Regions from separate parts of the Mesorhizobium sp. NZP2234 genome, predicted to be linked through region 2. Evidence: riboswitches for the same ligand, from Rfam matches in the RefSeq annotation. Region 2 holds a riboswitch; each other region holds the start of a gene.
The links. Region 2 has a riboswitch for thiamine pyrophosphate ahead of EB230_RS15550 (YkoF family thiamine/hydroxymethylpyrimidine-binding protein). Riboswitches for the same ligand answer to the same signal wherever they lie in the genome.

Region 1 (2,258 bases), 3.3 Mb from region 2:
TGAGGGCTACCGTTTTGCATTGGAAACCCAAGGCTCGGTGTCTAAGCAATGGTTCGCGGATCTCGACGTGCTGGTACTAAGCCCCAAGCCGCCCTCAAGCGAAATGACGACAGATTGGGCCGCGTTCGACGCCTGCTTAGAGGCGGCGCAGGATAAGCCGCAGATGGCGCTCAAGCTCGTTGTCTTCGACGATGATGACTATGCCTATGCCAAAGACGCCGCGGCGCGCTACCCGCAATTACCCGTCTATCTGCAGCCCGGCAATCACACGCCGCCGCGTCCCGGCGACGAAGACGCGTTCATCGACATGGCCGGTGTGATGAGGCGCATGGAATGGCTAGTTGAAAAGGTGACCCGTGACAGGTGGTTCGAGGCGCGTGTACTGCCGCAGCTTCATGTTCTGCTCTGGGGAAACAGACGGGGCGTCTAGCCGAAGGATTGCCGACGACGAGCAAGACAGACATCTATAGCAATCTCACCCAACTTGGCGGCAGCAGCGTCGTTCCGGAAAGCCCCGAAAACACCGTGCTGGAAAAGGCACCGAATCCGCATGAGGGCTCGCCTTGTTGGGGGCGCTTCACCGCTCCTCTGGAGCGTAACTTGCTCTCGATACTACCATGCTTTTCCGCTGGGTTTGTTTGATCGTCGATCACCGCTGCGGGACGAATGCGCTTGACAAAATAGCGCCGGCCCATTCAATTCGACGCATTCACCAGGGGAGTCCCGGCAAGGGGCTGAGATACTGCTGGCTTTCGCGGCGCAGTGACCCGTTGAACCTGATCCAGTTCATACTGGCGTAGGGACGGTGCAAGCGCTTTGCGGGAGTCCACGCCCGAGATCCTGTTTCGGCAGGTCGGCAGAAGCGTCTTTTCATCCTTCCGGCACAGAACTGGGTCTCCAATGCATGAGCAAAGGAGCCTCAAGATGGATGCCCTCACCCCCGCCGTGTCGACGGGACCACTGCCCGCCTCGCGGAAGATCCACAAGCCCGGTACCATCCACCCGCAGATCAGGGTGCCGATGCGCGAAATCTCCGTCCATCCAACGGCCGGCGAGCCGCCCGTCACCGTCTATGATCCGTCCGGCCCCTATACCGACCCGACTGTCGAAACCAGCATCGAAAAGGGCCTCGCCCGGCTTCGCCATGAATGGATTACGGCGCGCGGCGATGTCGAAGCCTATGACGGTCGCCACGTGCGGCCGGAGGACAATGGTTTCGCGGTGGGCGAGCGCCTGACGCCGGAATTTCCCATTCGCAACCGGCCGCTCAGGGCCAAGGCCGGCAAGGCGGTGACTCAGCTTGCCTACGCGCGCGCCGGCATCATCACGCCTGAGATGGAGTTCGTCGCCATCCGCGAAAACCTCGGCCGCGAGGTCCTGCGCGGCAAGCTGCAACGCGACGGCGAAGCCTTCGGCGCGGCGATCCCCGACTTCGTCACGCCCGAATTCGTCCGCGACGAGGTGGCGCGCGGGCGTGCGATCATTCCCGCCAACATCAATCATCCCGAGAGCGAGCCGATGATCATCGGTCGCAATTTCCTGGTGAAGATCAACGCCAACATCGGCAACTCGGCAGTCACCTCCTCGATGGCCGAAGAGGTCGAAAAGATGGTCTGGGCGATCCGCTGGGGCGCCGACACGGTGATGGACCTGTCGACCGGCCGCAACATCCACAACATCCGCGAATGGATCGTGCGCAACGCGCCGGTGCCGATCGGCACGGTGCCGCTCTATCAGGCGCTCGAAAAGGTCAACGGCATTGCCGAGGACCTGACCTGGGAGGTGTATCGAGACACGCTGATCGAACAGGCCGAACAGGGCGTCGACTATTTCACCATCCATGCCGGCGTGCGGCTGCACTACATCCCGCTGACTGTCGACCGGGTCACGGGCATCGTCTCGCGTGGCGGGTCGATCATGGCCAAATGGTGCCTACACCATCACCGGGAGAGCTTCCTTTACGAGCATTTCGCCGAAATCTGCGACATCTGCCGCGCCTATGATGTGTCCTTTTCTCTCGGCGACGGCCTTCGTCCGGGCTCGATCGCCGACGCCAACGACGCGGCGCAATTCGCCGAGCTGGAAACGCTCGGCGAGCTGACGCAGATCGCCTGGGCCAAGGATTGCCAGGTGATGATCGAGGGGCCCGGCCACGTGCCGATGCACAAGATCAAGGAGAACATGGACAAGCAGCTCGCTGTCTGCGGCGAGGCGCCCTTCTATACGCTTGGGCCGCTGACGACCGACATTGCGCCGGG
Region 2 (2,258 bases):
TTGCGCGCCGCTTTTGCGCGCCCTCAAGTCAGAAGCCGTGTCCTGAAATAGCGTTTCAGCGAGAAAAGCGGCTTGCCGGAGCCCGGTCATTGAGACCGGTTAGACAGGGAGATCGCGGCGCTCGCGCTCCGCGATCTCCCTGGTTGCGATCGAAATTACTTGCCGCAGTTGTTGTCGTTCACCGTCGGTGCGGTTGCGTTGCCGTTGGCATCGCTTTGCGCACCTTGGGGATTGGTCGGGCAGTTCTTGTCCGCATTGGAATTCATGTCGCCCGGGGCGGTGGTGGTGCTGTTGGTCGCCGCCGGATCGACCGTGTTGGGTGACGCCGGCGTGCTGGGGTCCACGGTGATCGACTGGCCGCTGCCGCTCGACCCGTCCGTGCCATTTGCGCTATTGCTTTGCGCCATCGCGGATGTGGCAAGGGCAACGGTGAACGCCGAAGCTGCGAGGATTTTCATGAACATGGTTCTGTCTCCATTTCTGTGAACTCGTCGCGTTGCGACTGGTGGGTCAACCTCGCGGCGTGGCGAAGGTTCCCGATAAATTCGCGCGGGGAGGACCTCCGGCGCCCATCCTGTGATCAGATCTGGTGCAATGCTTTTGGCCCGTTGCGCCGAAAAAACGGCTTCCCCTTCGGTTCGAATGGTGCTTTAAGGCGTCCATCCACAGGGGTGCTCCGTACGGTCGGGGCTGAGACGGGGGCGGCAAGCCCACAGACCCTAGAAGCTGATCTGGGTAATACCAGCGGAGCGAGGCGGGCGATGTTTTCAGGCGCACAGATTTCCCTATATCCCATGGCCGACGATTTCGTCGGCGTCATCCTCGGTGCGCTCGGCGCGCTCGATCCCTACCGGGACAGGCTCAGGATCGAGACCGACGACATGTCGACCTTGCTGGTCGGGCCGCCCGAAGTGTTGTTCCCGGCGCTGCGCGATCTGTTCGTGGCGGCGGCGCGGAGCGGCAAGCATTGCGTGCTGTCGGCGGCCATTTCGCGCGGCTGCCCGGGCGAGCCGGATGATCCGATCTGCCGCTCAGACGCGTTTGGCGGACCTGTCGGGCCGCTTGGCCCACGCAAGGAAGCCGCCATCACCGCGGTGCGCAATGCTGCTGCCACCGGCCAGCCGGCGGCGGCGCAATTCTCACTCTATGTGATGGGCACAGGCGACCACATGGACGAGATCTATGGCTGCATCGATTTCCTGAAGCAGTCCGGCGTCTACGATCGCTCCAAGAACTTCTGCACCAAACTGCGCGGCGACACTGGCGCGATCTTTTCGGCGCTGAACGAGGCCTTCTGCCGCTTCGGGCCGGGGGCCGGCCACGTAACCCTCGACGTCACGGTTTCGGCCAACAGCCCGTCGGCTGTCTAGGCCGGCCGCGCTTCCGCGCGACCCGTCAAAGGTTATGCCCGTGGTCTCATCATCAGTGCCGCGCCCGATCGCGGCTTCCCTTGCCAAGGCTATACCCGCCGTCATCTCGGTCGGGTTGCTGCTCGTTGCGTGGGAGCTCTACGCCACCTATTCCGGCATCAAGCCGACGATCCTGCCCGCGCCGTCACGCGTCTTCGAACAGGCGATGCTCAATCGCGAGGCGCTGGTCGACAACGCTATCCCCACCATCCGCGCCACGCTGATCGGCTTTGCCTGCTCGCTCAGTGCCGCCTTTCTGCTGTCCATGCTGGTCGATTTCTTCCAGCCGCTGCGGCGCGCGCTGTTTCCTGTCTTCATCATCAGCCAGACCTTGCCGCTGGTGGCGATCGCGCCGCTGGTGGTGCTGTGGTTCGGCTTCGGGCTGACCCCGAAGATCATGCTGGTCGCGCTGGTCACCTTCTTTCCCATGCTGGTGGCTCTGGTGCAGGGCTACGAGGCGACCGAGGCAGAGATCGGCCAGATGCTGCGCGCCATGGGGGCAGGGCGCTGGCGCGTCTTCGTGCTGGCGCGGCTGCCTTCGGCGCTGCCCTATTTCTTCGCGGGCCTGCGGATCTCCATCACCTATGCGGTGGTCGGCGCCATCTTCGCCGAATATGCGGGTGCGGCGAAAGGGCTGGGCATCTACATGCTCAACGCCAAGAACAATTTCCGCCCCGACCTGGTGCTGGCCGCCGTCGGTGTCAGCGCCGCGCTGACGCTTGTCCTGTTCGGGCTGACGGCGCTCCTGCAGCGCCTTGCCATGCCGTGGGAACGGGCCGGCCGGCAGCCGGCGGGGAAGGGGGCGCGGAGATGAGCCGGCTCGAATTGCGGCATGTGCGCAAGGCATTC
Region 3 (2,258 bases), 1.7 Mb from region 2:
TGTCGCAGCCCCCACCCCGCTCCGCTGCGCGGATCGACCCTCCTCACAAGGGGGAGGGTGAAGAGCGCGTTCATTTGCTCATCACCGCCAGCCATTCATCGACCCAGGGCTTGCGGTTGGCCGCGACCTCCTCCGGGCTGAACAGCAAGGTCTTGGTCGGCTTGACAAGCCTGTCGAAGGCCGGGTTGAGCGGCTTGTCGGTCTTGCCGGCCGGGAACATCCAGTTGGTCTCGGGGATCGCGTCCTGGAATTTCGGTCCGGTCATGAAGGCGATGAACTTTGCCGCCAGCGGGTTCCTGGCCCCGGTCGTGGTGATGCCGGCGACCTCGATCTGCAGGTATTCGCCCTCTTCAAAGGAAGCCGCCTGGTAGCGCTGCGTATTCTCGGCGACCATGTGGTAGGCCGGCGACGTCGTATAGGACAGGACCATCGGCGCCTCGCCCTTGGTGAACAGGCCATAGGCCTCGCTCCAGCCGGGCGTCACGGTCAGCACCTTGGCCTTGAGCTTGGCCCAGGCCTCCGGCGCCTTGTCGCCATAGACGGACTTCACCCACAACAACAGGCCGAGGCCCGGCGTCGAGGTGCGCGGATCCTGGATGACGATCTTGTCGTCGGCACTGCCTTCGACCAGGTCCTTCAGGCTCTTGGGCGGGCTCTTCAGCTTCTCGGTATCGTAGACGACGGCGAAATACCCGTAGTCGAACGGAACGAAAGTATCGTCGCTCCAGCCGCCCGGCACATTGACGTCGCTTACCGCGCCATGCGGCGCGAACAACCCGCTAGCCTTGGCATCGGCGGTGAGATTGGTGTCGAGGCCAAGCACGATATCGGCCTTGGTCGACGCCCCTTCGAGCTTGACGCGGTTGAGCAGCGCCACGCCATCGGCGACCGAGACGAACTCGACGTCGCAGCCGCATTCGGCCTCGAACTCCTTCTTAACCACGGGACCTGGACCCCAGTCGGCGGTAAAGCTTTCATAGGTGTAGACGGTGAGCTTGTCCTTGGCCAAGGCCGGCCCCGACAACGCAACGACCATGGCTGAGACAAGAGAGTATAAAAGCGTGCGCATCGGCGCCTCCTTCGTTCGCGTGACAAGGAATTGAGGCGTCGGACTGTCCGAAACGTCTAATCCCTCCGCCGGTACAAACCGGATCAGGTTCAGCGGGTTGGCGAGACTGCCTCTCAGCCGGTCCGCGAAAGATCGCGTCCGGCACCCCGTTAGAGCGTTTCGACACATAGGCCCGGCCGAGGAACCGCGCAAGTGGGAGTTTGCCGCCTTCCGTTTCCGCCGCCGGGCTGGTACAGGCCACCGGATATGAGCACATTCACCATCCTGCTTGGCGGCAATCTCATCCGCACGCCCCGGCTCGACCGCCAGGTCGAGGGCTCACGCGTCATCGCCGCCGACGCCGGCATCGGCCACGCCAGGCTGCTCGGCCTTGTGCCGGAATTGTGGGTAGGTGATTTCGATTCGGTGCCGGCCGACCTGCCCGCCGACCTCGCCGCGGTGCCCCGCCAGACCTTCCCGGCGGAAAAAGACAAGACCGACGGAGAACTGGCGATCGCGGCGGCCCTTGAGCGCGGCGCGACCCGCCTTGTGCTGGCGGGCGCGTTTGGCGGCAAGCGCGCCGACCATGCCTTCCTGCATCTGGCGCTCGCCCTGCGCCTTTCCGAGGCCGGAACGGAGGTGCTGCTGACCAGCGGCGCCCAGGAAGGCGTGCCCCTGCTGTTGGGAAAGGCCGGCTTCGACTATGCCGACGGCACGCTATTTTCGATCCTCGGCTTTTCCGAACTTGCCGGCCTGACCGTCACCGGAGCCAAATGGCCGCTGAACCAGGTCGAGGTGGCCTTCGGCTCATCACTGACCATCTCCAACGAGGTCAAGTTCGACGAGACCGGGGGCCGCCTCGACATCGCGCTCGGCCATGGCCGCGCGCTGCTGCTCGTCCATCCCTATCCCTTGCCCGAAAGCTGACATGGCCCCGCCTCTTCTCAATCTCGACGGGATAAAACTGACCTTCGGCGGCACGCCACTGCTCGACGGCGCCGCCTTGACCGCTTCGGCCGGCGACAAGATCGCGCTGGTCGGCCGCAATGGCTCCGGCAAGTCGACGCTGCTGAAGATCGCCGCCGGCCTTATCGAGCCGCAGGACGGCGAAGTCTTCCGCCAACCCTCGGCGACGGTCCGCTATCTGCCGCAGATGCCCGACATGGAAGGTTTCGCCACCGTGCGCGCCTATGTCGAGGCGGGCCTCGGG

Region 1: another riboswitch for thiamine pyrophosphate. It lies ahead of thiC (phosphomethylpyrimidine synthase ThiC); the one in region 2 lies ahead of EB230_RS15550 (YkoF family thiamine/hydroxymethylpyrimidine-binding protein).
Region 3: another riboswitch for thiamine pyrophosphate. It lies ahead of thiB (thiamine ABC transporter substrate binding subunit); the one in region 2 lies ahead of EB230_RS15550 (YkoF family thiamine/hydroxymethylpyrimidine-binding protein).

What each region holds. Positions count from the first base shown of each region.
Region 1 covers NZ_CP033364.1:6,607,937-6,610,194, forward strand. Annotated here, with positions in the region: gene queE (7-carboxy-7-deazaguanine synthase QueE) at 1-430, shown strand, start outside; TPP riboswitch at 705-821, shown strand; gene thiC (phosphomethylpyrimidine synthase ThiC) at 925-2,258, shown strand, end outside.
Region 2 covers NZ_CP033364.1:3,150,688-3,152,945, forward strand. Annotated here, with positions in the region: gene EB230_RS15540 (formyltransferase family protein) at 1-51, shown strand, start outside; gene EB230_RS15545 (hypothetical protein) at 156-464, opposite strand; TPP riboswitch at 658-771, shown strand; gene EB230_RS15550 (YkoF family thiamine/hydroxymethylpyrimidine-binding protein) at 762-1,370, shown strand; gene EB230_RS15555 (ABC transporter permease) at 1,405-2,223, shown strand; gene EB230_RS15560 (ABC transporter ATP-binding protein) at 2,220-2,258, shown strand, end outside.
Region 3 covers NZ_CP033364.1:1,470,728-1,472,985, reverse strand. Annotated here, with positions in the region: gene thiB (thiamine ABC transporter substrate binding subunit) at 71-1,069, opposite strand; TPP riboswitch at 1,113-1,228, opposite strand; gene EB230_RS07160 (thiamine diphosphokinase) at 1,316-1,975, shown strand; gene EB230_RS07155 (ABC-F family ATP-binding cassette domain-containing protein) at 1,977-2,258, shown strand, end outside.